2 regions of the Acidocella sp. genome follow, and region 2 is predicted to be linked to the other one. Evidence: predicted binding sites of a transcription regulator. Region 2 holds the regulator's gene; the other holds the start of a gene.
What was found. Region 2 encodes HrcA, which represses chaperone genes, less so after heat shock. Its sites were predicted from a motif close to GTTNGCACTCNCNNNNNGNGAGTGCNAAC; they were not measured.

Region 1: a site for HrcA is predicted at 3,212-3,240, ahead of groES (co-chaperone GroES). Genes of this name have one in related genera too.

What each region holds. Positions count from the first base shown of each region.
Region 1 is NZ_JBFWIX010000001.1:185,126-193,560, reverse strand. Features, by position in the region: gene AB7D48_RS00885 (hypothetical protein) at 1-1,015, opposite strand, end outside; gene groL (chaperonin GroEL) at 1,121-2,764, opposite strand; gene groES (co-chaperone GroES) at 2,847-3,140, opposite strand; gene AB7D48_RS00870 (usg protein) at 3,411-3,668, shown strand; gene AB7D48_RS00865 (class I SAM-dependent methyltransferase) at 3,714-4,376, opposite strand; gene AB7D48_RS00860 (protein-disulfide reductase DsbD family protein) at 4,461-6,353, opposite strand; gene hrpB (ATP-dependent helicase HrpB) at 6,369-8,435, shown strand, end outside.
Region 2 is NZ_JBFWIX010000005.1:41,423-49,857, forward strand. Features, by position in the region: gene rph (ribonuclease PH) at 1-484, opposite strand, end outside; gene hrcA (heat-inducible transcriptional repressor HrcA) at 537-1,616, shown strand; gene AB7D48_RS05755 (Do family serine endopeptidase) at 1,741-3,288, opposite strand; gene AB7D48_RS05760 (universal stress protein) at 3,486-4,355, opposite strand; gene AB7D48_RS05765 (NAD(P)/FAD-dependent oxidoreductase) at 4,499-5,755, opposite strand; gene AB7D48_RS05770 (glutamine synthetase family protein) at 5,927-7,276, opposite strand; gene AB7D48_RS05775 (cupin domain-containing protein) at 7,746-8,297, shown strand; gene AB7D48_RS05780 (GFA family protein) at 8,300-8,435, shown strand, end outside.

The sequences.
Region 1 (8,435 bases), on a different contig from region 2:
AGCTCCCGGGCAGCAACCGCAGCAGCCCGGCCCGCGTGCGGTGCCAGAAGGCCGAGAGCAGCAGCAGCGCGCATCCCGCGATCAGCGCCGTCACCGCCAGGCTGCCCGCCTCATTGCCGGTGCTGTGCAGCACATGCGCCAGCGCATAGATCACATAGCCCAGCGCCGAGACCAGCAAGGCGCGCCGGTCCACCAGCAGCGCCACCAGGGCCAGGGCCGCATAGAGCCCCACGGCCACGCCGGCGTCGCCGGAATGGCCGCCCTTGAGCAGCCCCAGCAGATAAAACGCCGGATGCACCAGCAAGGGGGCCGCCAGCAGATGCAGCCAGAACGCCACATCCGCCCGGCGGGTTTGGCGGGTCCTGTCGGACATGTCCCAGCGCAGGGCCAGGGCGAACACGCAAAGCCCGCCCAGGATCGTCAGCCAGGGCCAGTAGGGCAGCAGCCATGGGGCCAGCCCCAGCATCAGGAAAATAACCAGCAACACCAGTGAGGCGACGCCCGCCGCCACGGTGATGGGCACATGAAACCGCAGCCAATGGGCATAGATGGCCAGGGCTTCCAGCCCCGCCGTGAAGCCGACCGTGAGATAAAGCCCGGTCTTGGTGCCGACCGCGCCAAAGGGCAGAAAGCTGAGCAGATGGCCGGAGACCCATACCCCCACCACATGCAGCAGCAGCTCCGCCACCCCCTTGGCATAGAGCAGCAGCAGCAGAATGCTGGGCAGCGCCATATGGCGCTGGCGAGTAAAATATTCGGCCAGCAGCCAGGCCTCCGCGATCATCGCCACGCCGCGCGTCAAGGCCGAGCCGGTCAGTATATAGGTGGCGATGGCCACCAGCGCGATGGCGATGCTGACGAAAATATCGTTGAACCCGCTCAGCAGCCGCACATATTCCTCATCCACCGCCGGGCTTTGCCGGTGGGCGGCGACATGGGCGCGGAACCTGGCGACATCCCCGGCGGAGAGAACGCCATGCCGCACGGCCTCGTCGAGATCTGATTCACTGTACATGGGCGCGATATTGGTCCGTCGCGCGCCCATTCGCCAGGGGCGGGCGGGCAACAAAAAACCCCGGGGCTGCCCCCGGGGTTTCCTGTTTCAGGCTGAGAGGCCGGATCAGAAATCCATGCCGCCCATGCCGCCCATGCCACCCATGTCGGGGGCGGGGGGAGCCTTCTTCTCGGGGCGCTCGGTCACACCGGCTTCGGTGGTGATGATCAGCGAGGCCACGGAGGCGGCGTCCTGCAGGGCGGTGCGCACAACCTTGGTCGGGTCGATGATGCCGGCGGCCACCATGTCCTTGAACGCGCCGCTCTGCGCGTCATAGCCATGGGCGTAATCGGCGGTGTCGAGCACCTTGCCGGCGATCACGGCGCCGTCCTCGCCAGCGTTCTCGGCGATCTGGCGCAGCGGCACCTGGATGGCGCGGCGGATGATCTCGATGCCGGTATGCTGGTCGTTATTCTCGGCCTGCAGACCTTCCAGCACCTTCACGGCGCGGGCCAGGGCCACACCGCCACCGGGGACGATGCCTTCCTCAACCGCGGCGCGGGTGGCGTGCAGCGCGTCGTCCACACGGTCCTTGCGCTCCTTCACCTCAACCTCGGAGGCGCCGCCGACGCGGATCACGGCAACACCGCCGGCCAGCTTGGCCAGGCGTTCCTGTAGCTTCTCGCGGTCGTAGTCGGAGGTGGTCTCCTCGATCTGCGCGCGGATCTGGTTGACGCGCCCGGTGATGTCCTCCTTCGAGCCCACACCCTCGATGATGGTGGTGTTCTCTTTCTCGATCAGCACCTTCTTCGCGCGGCCCAGCATGGCCAGCGTCACGGTCTCAAGCTTGATGCCCAGATCCTCGGAGATCACCTGGCCACCGGTCAGGATGGCGATGTCCTCCAGCATGGCCTTGCGGCGGTCGCCGAAGCCAGGGGCCTTCACGGCGGCGATCTTCAACCCGCCGCGCAGCTTGTTCACCACCAGGGTGGCCAGGGCCTCGCCCTCGACATCCTCGGCGATGATCAGCAGCGGCTTGCCGGACTGCACGACAGCTTCCAGCAGCGGCAGCATCGGCTGCAACTGGGAGAGCTTCTTCTCGAAGATCAAGATATACGGGCTGTCGAGATCCGCGATCATCTTCTCCGGGTTGGTGATGAAATACGGAGAGACATAGCCACGGTCGAACTGCATGCCCTCGACCACGTCCAGCTCGGTCTGGATGCCCTTGGCTTCCTCAACCGTGATCACGCCCTCATTGCCGACCTTCTGCATGGCCTGGGAGATCATGTCGCCGATCTCGGATTCGCCATTGGCGGAGATGGTGCCGACCTGCGCGGTCTCGGCCGGGGTGGTGATCTTCTTGGTGCGGGTCTTCAGCTCTTCCACGACGGCGGCAACCGCCTTGTCGATGCCGCGGCGCAGATCCATCGGGTTCAGCCCGGCGGCCACGGCCTTCACGCCCTCGCGCACGATGGCCTGGGCCAGCACGGTCGCGGTGGTGGTGCCGTCGCCGGCCAGGTCGTTGGTCTTGGAGGCGACTTCGCGGATCAGCTGCGCGCCCAGATTCTCGAACTTGTCGGACAGTTCGATTTCCTTGGCGACGGACACGCCATCCTTGGTGATGCGCGGCGCGCCGAAGCTCTTCTCAATGACGACGTTGCGGCCCTTGGGGCCCAGCGTCACCTTGACGGCATTGGCGAGAACATCGACGCCGCGCAGCATGCGGTCGCGCGCGTCGGAACCAAAACGGACGTCTTTGGCAGCCATATGTGTGACTCCTTAAGAATTGTTGAGCGTCCTGACGACGGAGCGGCCTTGCCGCGAGGTCTGGCTCAGGAAGCTGAGAAAATCAGGCGGCGATGATGCCGAGAATGTCGGATTCCTTCATGATCAGCAGGTCTTCCCCGTCGATCTTGACTTCGGTGCCGGACCATTTGCCAAACAGCACGCGGTCGCCGGCCTTCACATCCAGGGCCACCAGGGCGCCGGTCTCGTTGCGGGCACCCGGGCCAGCGGAGACGATTTCACCTTCCTGCGGCTTTTCCTTGGCGGTGTCGGGGATGATGATGCCACCCGCGGTCTTTTCCTCCGCGGTGATGCGGCGGACGACAACGCGGTCGTGCAAGGGGCGGAAATTCGCCATGTTGATCGCTCCTAAACATTATGTCTTAAAAGCTTTCCAGCCTGTCCGGCCCAATCTGCGGCACCGCGGCTGTTAGCACTCCCTTTGTGAGAGTGCCAAGGGTGTAGCCCGACCTTTAATCAGAAGTCAAGAACAGGCAGCACTCCGAAAGGCTGAGTGCCAAGTTTCTGGTTTCATTGAAGAATTTAGTTGCAAACCAGGGGGTTGTGTATGGCAGTCTGATGAAACCCCGGGGACACGCCACATTCAAGCCGATGGAGCGATTGGAGCATGTCCCTTGCCTTGCAGATGCGCGATTACCGCCTGACCACCGCCGAGATCCTCTATCACATGCCAGATCATCCCGGTCTGTTGCAGAGCTATGTCTGGCAGGAGCTGGATCTCGCCCCGCAATTCCCGGCGCTGCATAAATTCCTGGATTTCTGGGCATCCAACCTGGATGGCAAATTACACTCCGTGCGTGTCGCGCAAGCCGGGCTCATCGCGCCGCCGCGCTGGCGCGCCGGGCAGTTGCTCACCCTGCATTGATCTTGAGATTCCCGAGTTTTTTAAAGAGGCTGTTGGAGCGCCCGCTTAGCCGTTCGGCAGTTCCACCAACCGGAACAGCCCCAGGGGCGCCATGTTCCTCACCGTGGCGGCGGCCAGGTCCGCCCCGGTGAACATATGGCCCAGCCGGAAGTCCGGATGCCAGCCGAGCAGGCCAGAAGCTCCCGCCATAGCGCGTTCCACCCACCAGACCGGTCCGCTCTCCCGGGCGAAGTGATTGACGAACAGGATCTTGCCGCCGGGCTTCACCACCCGGCGCAGTTCCCGCACCAGCGCCTGTGGGTCCGGCACCACGGAGGCCACGAACATCGCCACCGCCACGTCGAAACTGCCATCCTCGAAGCTGGTGGCCTGGGCGTCCATTTCCAGCAGCGCCTCGACATGATGCAGCCCCAGCCCGGCCGCGCGTTCCCGGGCGATGGCCAGCATGTCCCGCGAAAGATCGATACCCGTGATCTGTTTCTTGGCCGCATAAAGCGGCAGGGCCAGGCCGGTGCCGACCCCCACTTCCAGCACCTTGGCGCCGGGGGTGTCATTGACCGCCGCCACGGCGGCGCGCCGGGCCTGGCGGGAGATCAGTCCGAACCAGCTATCGTAGGATTTGGCATAACGTGAATAGGCGGCACGGATTGTATCGGCATCCAGTTTCGCGCGCGGGCCCTCAAGGGCCGCGCCGGAGACATCTCGCATCCTGTAAGTCCTTGGCGCCCGTCATAAAACAGTAACTGAACATTGCGGCGTAATGGGCGCGGGCGCAATGGGCTGACGCGGTTTTTAACCGGAAAGCGCGGCCGAGACGATACCCGGCGTGAGAATTTGCGGTAATTTCACCGGCTGGCCGCCCCCGGGTGGATAATAAAGATAAAGCGGCACGCCGGCGCGGTGATTCGCCGTCAGCAAGGCGGTGATGGCGGGGTTCCGGTCCGTCCAGTCGCCCACCAGCACGGTTACATGCTTGTCCTTGAACAGTTTTTGCACCGTGGCGGATGCAAGGGTGGAGCGTTCATTCACCTGACAGGTGATGCACCAGGCGGCGGTAAGGTCGATGAAGACCGGCTTGCCGTCCGCCCGCAAGGCGGCCAGCGCCGCCGCGCTATAGGGTTTGGCGTCGGGCAGGCTCAAGGCGTCTGCGGCGGGCGCCGCGTGGAAAAACGGCAGCAACACCAGGACCAGCAGCGCGAAAACCGGGCGGCGCGGCAAGGCCAGCCCCAGTGCCAGCGCGCCCAGCCCCAGCAGCGCCAGACCGGGCAGGCCCGCCTGCCGGAACAAAACCCAGCCCAGCCACAAAAAGGTGGCGAACATCGGCACCGCCAGGATTTTCTGCGCCACCATCATCCAGCGTCCGGGGCGGGGCAGGGCGGCGGCCAGATGCGGCACCGCCGCCAGAACCAGAATCGGCAAGGCCAGCCCCAGCCCCAGCGCCAGGAACAGCCCCATGGCGGGCAAGGGCGCCATCGCCAGCGCGGCGGCAATGGCGGCCCCCATGAAAGGGGCGGTGCAGGGTGTGGCCACCAGCACGGCCAGCAGCCCGGTGAAAAAACTATGTTGTGCGGGAATCCGCCCGATAAAGCCGGGCATGGAGAGATGAAACAGCCCGGCCAGGCTCAGCCCCGCCGCCAGAATCACCCAGGCCGCCAGCGCCACGAAAATGGGGGATTGAAACTGAAACCCCCAAAACGCGCCGATTCCGGCGGCCCGCAAGCCCAACAGCACCCCACCCAGTACCGCCATGGACAGCAAAATGCCCGCCGTATACCCCAGCGCCTCGCGCCTGATATGCCCATGCGCCGCGCCCCCCATCCTGGCGAAGGCGGCGGCCTTCATCGCTAGCACCGGAAACACGCAAGGCATCAGGTTCAGGATCAACCCGCCCGCCAGCGCCAGCAGCCACCAGGGCGCGTGCGAGGCCGGCGGTGCCGGCGTGGCCGTCAGGCTCAGCGCCTGGGTCTGCCCGCTCGGGTCGGTAAGCTCCACCACGCCGGAGAGTTTGGCGGGGGGCGGGCCCGCCAGTTTCAGCCGCAGGGCCAGCCCGCCTGTGTCGAACGACAAGGGCTGCGGCGCGTCATTCACGAGAACGCTGGCGGAATCGGGGAAGAATCGGGCGGTTTTCACCTGGGACGCGCTCACCCCCGTGAGGCAGAGCGTGCCATCGGCGCTCAGATGCGCCGGATAGGGCGAGGGCACGATGGAAGGCCCGGCGGGAAACAACCCGGCCTCGGCCGAGGCGCCCCCCGTCAGGGGCAGGGTGAAATCGGCATGTTCCGGCACGCACTGGTCGGAGCAGACCAGCCAATGTGCTTGCACGCTGACCTGATCGCCGCTCACATGGCTGGCGGTGAAGGGCAGCACCACATGGCCGGAGAGCACATAGGCCCCAATTCCGGCCTGTGAAAAAAATTCCGGGGGTGGAAAGGCGATCGGCCCCAGGGCCGTCGGCGCGTCCGCGCTCACGCTGGGGGGGAAGCCGGCATCGCCCGGGTCGCGCCAATAAATATGCCAGCCCGGTTTCAGCTTGAAATCCAGCGCCAGTGTCACTTGCCCGTTGTCCGCCTGGTTGGCGGCGGAGATCAGCCGGACCTCGTCGCGGGACGAATGATAAGAGGGGCTGGAGGCCGCCAGCGCCAGATGTGGCAGCAGCAGCAAGGCAAGCGGAAGCAGAAAACGCATGGGCGGGAATATCGCATGAACGCGCGGGCTCTGATACCAGGGCACGGCATGATTTACCTTCCCGTTACAGAAGTTCTGCCGGATTTGCTGCATGTCCTGAAGCCCGAGGGTGGCAATGCCGTGCTGGTGGCGCCGCCTGGGGCGGGCAAAACCACCAAGGTGCCGCTGGCCGCCCTTGAGGCGGGGCTGGGCAAAATCCTGTTGCTGGAACCGCGCCGCCTGGCCGCCCGCGCGGCGGCGATGCGCATGGCCGAGCTGCTGGGCGAGGTCGCTGGCGAGCAGGTGGGCTTCCGCACCCGGCTGGACAGCGCCGTGGGCCCCAAAACCCGGATCGAGGTCATCACCGAAGGGCTGCTCACCTCCCGCCTGCTGTCCGACCCCGGACTCTCCGGCGTGAATCTGGTGATCTTCGACGAGGTGCATGAGCGCAGCCTGGAGGCCGATCTGGCCTTGGCCCTGGTGCGTGACCTGCAACGCACATTGCGCCCGGAATTGCGGATCCTCGCTATGTCCGCCACCGCCGAGGCGGAAAAATTTTCCGCCCTGCTGGATGCGCCCATCGTCGTCAGCGACGGTAAATTATTTCCGGTGGAGGTGATCCACGCCAAGCGGGATCTCATGTCCCCGCGCGATCTGCCCGACGCCGCCGCCAAGGCGGTGGGCGAGGCGTTGGTGGCGCATCCGGGGGATATTCTGGTCTTTTTGCCCGGCATGGCCGAAATCCGCCGGGCCGAGCAGGCGCTGGCCCGCTGCCCGGCCTTGGTGTTGCCCTTGCACGGCGATCTCTCGCGCGAGGCGCAGGACAAGGCCCTGCGGGAGCATCCGGAACGCCGGGTGGTGCTGTCCACCTCCATCGCGGAAACCTCGCTCACCGTGCCGGGTGTGCGCATCGTCATCGATGGCGGTTACCGCCGTGCTCCGGTGCTGGATACGGCTTCGGGCCTGACAAGACTGACCACCCAGCGCATCTCCCGCGCCGCCGCCGCGCAGCGTGCCGGGCGCGCGGGGCGCCTGGGGCCCGGCGTGGCCATCCGGCTCTGGAGCGAGGCGCTGAATCGCGGCCTGGCGCCATTCGACCGGCCGGAGATTTTCGCCGCCGAACTGTCGGGCCTCGCCTTGGCCTGCGCCGCCTGGGGGGACGCCCCGGCCGATCTGCCCTTCCCGGACGCGCCGCCGGAAGGGGCGTTGAAAGCCGCGCACGCCTTGCTGCAAGGCCTGGGTGCGTTGGACGAGACGGGCAGGATCACCCCCCTGGGCCGCGAGATGGCCCGCCTGCGGGCCGAGCCGCGCCTGGCCGCGATGATGCTGGCCGCGCCGGACAAACCCACCCGCGCCCTGGCCGCCGACATCGCCGCGATTCTGGAGGAGCGCGATTGTCTCCCCCAAGCCGCGTCGGCGGATCTGGCCTCGCGGCTGGAGGCTCTGGCCGGGCGCGGCGAGGGGGACAGGGCCATCCTCTCCCGTGTGCGCCAGGCCGCCAGGATTTACCGCAACCGGCTGGGGGTGGGGACAATTCCCGGTTTTGGCCCGCCCGGGCCCATCGTGGCGGCGGGATTCCCGGACCGGATCGGCCAGGCGCGCGGGGAGGCGGGGTCTTACCGTCTCGCGGGGGGCGGTTCGGGCAATCTGCCGGCTTCGGACCCGCTGGCGCGCTCCAAGCTCATCGCCGTGGCGGCGCTGGATGGGCGCGGCGCCAGGATCCGCCTTGGCGCCGCGCTGGATGTGAATGACTTGCCGGATTTTCTGGCCGCCCGCTGCAAAACCACGCGCGAGACCGGGTTTGAGCCGGTGAGTGGGGTTGTCTCGGTGCGCGAGCGTGTGCGGCTGGGCAATCTGGTATTGGCGGACCGTTCCGCCGCTCCGGCGCCCGAGGAAATCCAGGCCGCCCTGGCCCAGGCGCTTTCCACCCGCCTGGACCAGCTCGATTGGACCGAAGCGGCGGATAATCTCTGTGCCCGCGTGGCGGTGATGCGGGGGCTGGACGCGGATTATCCGGATTGTTCCCGCATCGCCCTCGCCGCCAGCGTGCAGGATTGGCTGGCCCCCTATCTCGCGGGAATGACCAGCCTGAAAGAGGCGAAA
Region 2 (8,435 bases):
CCGCCGCCACCTGCCCCAGCATGGGCATGGATTTGATCACGTTCTTCGCCTTCAGATGCCGAAACGCCAGCACCATGGCCACATAGGCGCCGGTGATGGAGGCACAGCGCGTGCCGCCATCGGCATTCAGCACGTCACAATCCAGCGTCACCGTGATCTCGCCCATCGCCTTGCGGTCCAGCACGGCACGCAGGGAACGGCCGATCAAGCGCTGGATCTCCTGGGTGCGGCCCGATTGCTTGCCCCGCGCGGCCTCACGGTCGCCGCGCGTATGGGTGGCCCGGGGCAGCATGCCATATTCGGCGGTCACCCAGCCCTCGCCCTGGCCACGCATGAAGGGCGGCACCCGCCCCTCGACACTGGCGGTGCACAGCACCTCCGTGCCGCCCATGCGGATCAAGGCGGAACCCTCGGCATGGTGGGAAAAGCCGGTTTCGATGGACACCGGACGCAGCGCGTTGAATTCTCTGCCTGAGGGCCGCATACTCATCTCCTTAATATTCTGCTCCGCCGTGCTATTATCCGAGCCAAGCCATATGGACCATAGACCAACCACCCCTTTGCCCCGCCTTCCGCCAGGGCTCGATAGCCGCTCCGCCGCCGTGCTGCGGGAAATCGTGGAGCAATATGTGGAAACCGGCGAGCCCGTGGGCAGCCGCACGCTCTCGCGCCTGCTGCCGCAGAAACTCTCGCCGGCCACCATCCGCAACGTGATGGCGGATCTGACCGATGCCGGGCTGCTCTTCTCCCCCCATACGTCCGCCGGGCGGCTGCCGACCGAGCGCGGCTTGCGGCTGTTCGTGGACGGGCTGCTGCAATTCGGCGAGCTTTCCGAGGAGGAGCGGACCAATATCAACCTCTCCCTCGCCCGCTCGGGGCGCTCTTTGCAGGATACGCTGACCCAGGCCTCCAGCCTGCTCTCGGGCCTGTCCGCCGCCGCCGGGCTGGTGCTGGCCCCCAAGGGGGACGGGCCGGTGCGGCATATCGAGTTCGTGCCGCTCTCCCCCGGCCGGGCCCTGGTGGTGCTGGTCGCGGCCGATGGGCAGGTGGAAAACCGCATCATCGAAACCCCGCCCGGCCTGCCGCCCAGCGCATTGCAGCAAGCGAGCAATTTTCTCAACGCGCATCTCTCCGGCCTGACCTTGACGGAGCTGCGCAAGCGCGTGAACGCGGAATTGTCGGCCGACCGCTCGGCGCTGGATGAGCTGACCAGTGCCGTCATCGAGGCCGGGCTCGCCACCTGGGGCAATGGCGACAGGCTGGAGGGGCGCGGCGGCTCGTTGATCCTGCGCGGCCAGGGGCGGCTGCTGGAAGATATCGACCAGCTCGAAAAACTCGGCGCCATCCAGGCCTTGTTCGAGCGGCTGGAAACCGAGGAGACATTGCTGAGGCTGCTCGACCTCGCCGAGGAATCGGATGGGGTGCGGATTTTCATCGGCGCCGAATCCGGGCTGTTTGGCACCGCCGGTGTCTCGATGATCGTAGCACCCGCGCGCAACACACAGGACAGGATCGTCGGCGCCATCGGCGTCATCGGCCCCACGCGCATCAATTACGGCAAGATCATCCCGGTGGTGGACTACACCGCGCGCGTCATCGGCCGGCTGCTGGGGTAAACCGTCCCATATCCCGCCCCGTCAGTCCGGCGGGGTCAATCTGGCGGGCGCCACCGGGCCTGATGAGTTCATCCAACCCGGCGGCACCTTGCACAACCGCCCGCCTCGCGGCGGGCGGGTCTGTTCAGTTCCCGTCCTTGCCGTTCCCGCCGGACAACGTGATCCCGACGAACAGCGCCTGCCCCTGACGGACAATGCGCAGCGCCACCGCGCCAGCGCCGGATTTGCGCGCCGCCTTGATCGCGGCCACGGCTTCGTCCGGGCTGCTGATGTCCGTCGGGCCGACCCCCACCAGGAGATCCCCTTGCTGCAAGCCGGCCTCGTCGGCCAGGGAGTTCGGCTTCACATTCACGATCACCGCGCCGGTGGCGTCCGTGGGCAGGTTGAGCTGGCTGCGTAAATCCGGCGTCAGCGGCGCCAATGTAATGCCGAGCGCCCCCTGGGAGGCTGTCTGCTGATTGCCGGCACCGCCCTGCTGGAAGCTCGCGTCGGGGTTGGAGGGCATTTCCTCCACGGCCACGGACACGTCCTTCTTCTGCCCGGCGCGCACATAGCTGATATCGGCCTTGTGGGTCGGGTCGATATTCGCGATGTCCGTGGCCAGATCGCCCGGATCGGTCACGGTCTGGCCGTTGACGGCGACAATCACGTCACCCGGCTTCAACCCCGCCTTCGATGCCGGGCTGTTGGGCGCCACCGCGGCGATCAACGCGCCATCGGCATTCGGGTTGGCCATTGGCAGCTTCAGCGCCTGCGCCATCTGCGGCGAGACCATCTGCGCCGAAACCCCCAGGAAGCCGCGCGTCACCTTGCCATGGGCAATCAACTGCGTGACCACGCGCTTGACCATGTCCGACGTGATGGAAAAGCCAATGCCCACGGAACCGCCCGAAGGCGACAGAATGGCGGTGTTCACGCCGATCACCTGGCCTTTCTGGTTGAAGAGCGGCCCGCCGGAATTGCCCTCGTTGATCGGCGCGTCGGTCTGGATAAAACGGTCATAGGGACCATCCCCAATATTACGCCCCAAGGCCGAGACGACGCCCGTGGTGACCGTATTGCCCAGCCCGAACGGATTGCCCATGGCCACCACCCACTGGCCCGGCTTAACATCCTTGGAATCTCCCAGCTCCACGTAAGGCAGCGCCTTGCCGGCATCGATCTTCAGCACCGCGAGATCGGTCTTGGGATCGGTGCCGATGATCTTGGCGGGATAGGTGTCGCCGTTGGAGAGGGTGACGGTCACCGTCTTCGCCCCCTTCACCACATGATTATTGGTGACGATGGTGCCATTGGAATTGATGATGAAGCCCGAGCCCTTGGCCTCGACCGCCTGCGGCTGCTGGGGCATGCCAAAGCCGAAGGGGAAGCCCGGCGGGAAGCCGGGAATCTGCGGAAAGCCCGGCGGCAGCCCGTTGCGGCTCTGGCCGCCATTGCTGTCATCCGAGGTCTGATCGGTTTTCAGTTTCACGGTCACCGAGACCACGGCCGGCGTGACCTTCTCGACCAGCGCCGAAAAATCCGGAACCGGAGTAAAGCTCTGCTGCACCGCCTTGGTCGCGTCCAGCGAGGTGTCCGCCGCCCGCGCGGGTAACACACTGACCGCCACCAGCGCGGTCGCCCCCAACAGGGCGAAGGCGGATGCCGCGCCACGGGTACGGATTTGTTTCATGTTTAACTCCTGCGTCTGACTGAACCGTTAAGCCTTCGCCGCGAGGCGACTGTGACTTAAATGACACGGAGCCTAGGCAACCTCAATTGTAACAGGCCACGGGGTTACACTTCTTCACCCCCGGTGCGGAGGCGTTTCAAACCACGGGAAGATCGTTGCGCGGCCCATGCCGCCCCATGTGGCTTGCAGCCAGGGGCTCAGCGATTCATCAGAACGGAAATCTGGGCGTTTTCAAGGACATGCCGGGTAATTCCCCCGAGAATCAATTGCCGCAGGCGCGAGGAGGTGGAATAGGCGCCCATCGACATCAGATCCGCCCCGAACGAGGCCGCCGCCGCCAGCAAGCCCGCGCCGGTGCTGCGTTCCACCGGACGGAAGAAGGCGATCTCCGCCTCGACGCCATGATGGGAGACATATTCGCGCACTTCCTGGGGGCTGGGGCCGGGGCGGCTATAATCCTCCGACGCCAGAATCCGCACCGCCTCCGCCTGCCGCACGAAGGGCATGACCGAGGCCAGGGCCGAGGCCGCGTTGGCGGTACCGTTCCAGGCGATCGCGATGCGCTTGCCAATGCTGGCGGGCGGCACCACGGGGGCCAGCAGCACCGGGCGGCCGGAATCGAACAGCACGGCATGCAGGGCTTCGGCCGCCGCCACATCCTCCCCCGCCAGCGGGTGCGGCACGATGGTCAGATCCGCTAGCCGCGCCTTATAGGCGACAAGCTGCTCCTCGCGCCCCGTCATGACGACGAAAGCGGCGCTCGGCTCGCTGGCGCCGCGATGCGCCGCCCCCACCGGTACACCGGCCCCCTGCGTGGCCAGGGAGAACATCTCCCGCAACCCTTGCGCCCGGGTGCTGCCCTCGCGTTCCGTCGCGCTCATCATGTCCTCGATCAACGCGCCGGACAGTCCCTCCCCCGCGAACGGGGCGATTTCACGCGTGTCGGCCTGCACATGCAGCACCTCAAGATGCGCGTTCCACATGCGCGCCAGCAGCAACCCGGCCTGAAGCGCGGCCTCGGCCGAGGCCGTGCTGCTGACAGGAAGCAGGAATTTGCGAACCGACATGATACCTACCCGCGTTTGAGTGGAGGCCATATTGCCGTTTGTGCCGCGTGGATTGCAACTCCCACCCGGATGGCGCGCCCAGGACAGCCCCAGGCCGGTTCAACTCGAAAACAGCCCACCCCCGCGCGGACCGCGCCCTGCTTTCACAGCATGTCGCGCAAGCGGAACCAGGTGGTGGCCAAAACCAGGGCCGGGGTGCGCAACAGCCTGCCGCCAGGAAAACGCGCATGCGGAATCCGCGTGAAAACATCGAACCGCCCGGCCTGCCCCGCCACGACCTCCGCCGCCAGCTTCCCGGCCAGGCCCGTAAGCGCCAGCCCATGGCCGGAGAACCCTTGCAGGAAGAGAATATTGTCCGCCAGCCTGCCAAAATGCGGCGCACGGTTGCGGGTGATGTCGACAAACCCGCCCCAGGCATATTCCACCCGGGCGTCCTTGAGCTGTGGAAACACCGCCACGGCGCGTTTCAGCATCGCGGCGCCCAGATTGGGCGGCGGCAGCGTGGAATAAGACACGCGTCCGCCAAACAGCATGCGGTCATCCGGTGAACGGCGGAAATAATCCAGCACGAAATTCACATCCGCCACGGCCTCGTTGCCGGGAATGAGATCACGCACATCGGCGCGCGGCTCCGTCGCCATGACATAGGTGCCGACCGGCATGATATAACCGTCGATCTTCTGCTCCAGCCCGTTCAGATAAGCGCCACCGGCAATGATGAGGAATTTGGCCCGAACCTTGTGCCCTCCCACATGCAGCGTCACGCGCGGGCCATGCTCGACACGCGTGACCGGCGACCGCACATAGATGCGCGCCCCGGCCTCCTGCGCCGCTTTCGCCAGCCCCAGCGTGTAATTCAGCGGATGCACATGGCCCGCCAGCTTATCCTCAAGCGCCGCGATATAACGGGGGCTGTTCAAGCGGGCGGATAGTTCCGCGCCCTCCAGCAGCCGCCCCACCGGCGCGCCGAGCCTGTCCAGCTCGTCCTGCTCTTCCTTCAGCTCCCGCACCTGGCGCGGCTTGAGCGCCGCATGCAGATACCCGACATGCGGCGCGCAGGGGATCTGATGGCGCTGGATGCGCGCATGCAGCAGATCCACCGCCTCCACCGACATGTCCCAGAGCATCTTGGCCTGGCCCTGACCGACCAATTGAACCATTTTATGCATGGATGCGCCGAAGCCGGGCAAAGCCTGACCGCCATTGCGGCCCGAGGCTCCCCAGCCGACATCCTGCGCCTCCAGCAGCACGGGCTTGTAGCCGCGCTCCGCGAGATGCAGGGCGGCGGAAACACCCGAGATGCCCCCGCCGACGATCACCGCGTCCGCTTCGAGATCCTGGTCCAGTTCGGGCGCGGAAAACGCCACGCCGCGCGTGGCCTGATAATAATTCGTCTCCATGTGAAACCCAGACTTTTTAAATGTTTCAGGACAATCCGCACGGCGGGAAGCCCCCGCGCGCGGGCGGCATGTCCAGACAAGATCGTAGCGGGCGAGGCCGCGCGAAATCACGCGGCCTCGCCCCTCCGAAGGCCGACCGCGAGGCCGGCACGGTCACTGGCGCGCGCGGGCCTAGACGTTCAACAGCAGGTGCTCACGCTCCCACGAGGAAATAACGCGCAGATAGGTTTCATATTCAAGCCGCTTCACCGCCACCAGCACATCGACGATCTGACTGCCCAGCGCCTCGCGGATCTGCGTCGAACGCTCCATCAGCTCCAGCGCATGGGACAGTTCGCGCGGCAGCGTGTATTTGCCCGTATAGGCGGAGCCGATCTGTTCGGGCGTGGATTGCAGCTCTTCCATCATCCCCAGATAACCGCAGATCAATGTTGCCGCGAAGGCGAGATACGGGTTGGCGTCGGCACCCGGCACGCGGTTTTCCACGCGCATCGCCGCGGGGTCGCCAAAGGGCACGCGCAGCCCGCATGTCCGGTTGTCGTACCCCCATTGCAGATTGATCGGCGCGTTGGAAAAACGTGTGAGCCGGCGGTAGGAATTCACGTTCGGCGCGAAAATCGGCATCACCGCGGGGATGTATTTCTGCAGGCCCGCGAGATAGCTCTTGAAGAGCGGGCTGGCCTTGCCATCCGGCCCGGCGAAGAGATTCCGGCCGGTCTTGGGGTCGACGATGCTCTGATGCACATGCATGGCGCTGCCGGGCTCGTTGCTCATCGGCTTGGCCATGAAGGTGGCGTAGATATTATGGCGCAGGGCCACCTCGCGCACCGTGCGCTTGAACAGGAACACCTGATCCGCGAGATGCAGCGGGTCGCCATGGAGGAAATTGATTTCCACCTGCGCCGCGCCTTCCTCATGGATCAACGTGTCGAGATCCATCTCCTGCAGGTCACAATAATCGTACATATCCTCAAAGAGCGGGTCGAACTCGTTCACCGCGTCGATCGAATAAGCCTGGCGGCCGCTTTCCTGGCGTCCCGAACGCCCCACGGGCGGCACCAGCGGATAATCGGGGTCGGTATTGCGCGCGACGAGATAGAATTCCAGCTCCGGCGCCAGCACCGGTTTCCAGCCTTTATCCTCATACAGCTTGAGGACACGCTGAAGCACTTGCCGAGGCGCGATCGGCACCGGCGTGCCGTTCGCGTATTGGCAATCATGGATGATCTGCGCGGTTGGTTCATGCGCCCAGGGCACGAGGCGGACGGTGGAAGCATCCGGCACCAGCTTGATGTCGATGATGGCCGGGTCGGTGAGCTTGTCGGTCGGATCGTCGGGATATTCGCCGGTGACGGACTGGATGAAAATCGCCTCCGGCAAACGCGGCGCGCCACCCTTGAGGAACTTTTCCGCCGGCATGATCTTGCCACGCGGAATACCGGTAATGTCGGGAACGAGGCATTCAACCTCGGTGATACGATGTTCCTCGAACCATTCTTTCAAATCAATGCTATTGGTCATGCTCTCTCCATGGGAGCAGGCGCGGTGCCGCATGGACCGCGCGCGCAGCCCGGTTATTTCAAAACTGACAATCGAATGTCATTCAAAAACTTCAAAAAACCCCGGCAAAAACTTCAAAAAGCCTTGGCGAAAGCTTTAAAAAGCCCTGGCCAAGCCGGCGGTGCCATGCGCCAGCGGCCCGTGGCCCAGCCTCCCCCTCGGGGAATCGCGGACGGGTCACCGGAGATGACTCCACGGCCCATCACAGGTTGATTTTCACGCGGCTTGGCGGTCCACAGCACGCAAATCCTCAATTTTTGTTACCCGCGCAATGTCGCTCAGCTTCCGGAGGGGCGTCAAGAATATTCGCAAGAAGTTTTTTTGCTTCATCCGGCTTTTGGTTGCGGTCAATGGGATTTTTCGCGTAGGTTGTTGAAAATCCTAAACGTATAAGGGCAACGCAATGTCATTGGCATTACAAGAGACCGGAATGTCCGATGATATCGGTACAAGGCTGAAGCTGGTCCGGCAGATTTTCGGGCTGACACAGCGCGAACTGGCCCGTCGCGCGGGCGTGACCAACGGGGCCATCTCGCTCATCGAGCAGAATCGCGTCAGCCCCTCCATCTCGTCCCTCAAGAAAATTCTCGACGGCATTCCGCTCTCCCTCGCGGATTTTTTCACGCTGAATTTTTCCCCGTCCGACGAGGTGTTCTTCACCGCCGCGGAATTGCCGGAAATCGCCCACCAGCCTGAAATTTCCATGCGCCTCGTCGGCCGCCGCGCCAAGGGGCGGGCACTGGGCATGCTGCGGGAAGTCTACCAGCCCGGCGCGGACACGGGCGACACCATGCTGCGCCACGAGGGTGAGGAATGCGGCCTCGTCATTTCCGGCAGCCTCACGGTCACGGTCGGTGTTCAGGAAAAAACACTTTATCCCGGCGATGCCTATTATTTCCGTTCGGATATTCCGCACCGTTTCCGCAATCAGGGCGAGGAGCCTTGCATATTGATCAGCGCCAACTCGCCTCCTACCTTCTGAACATGCCCGTCACCCTAACCGGCGGCTGCCTGTGCGGCGCCATCACCTACAGGCTGGAGCATGAGCCGGACGACGTGGCGGATGTCTGTTTCTGCCGCGAATGCCGCAAGGAAAGCGGCGCGGCCGCCCTGCCCTGGG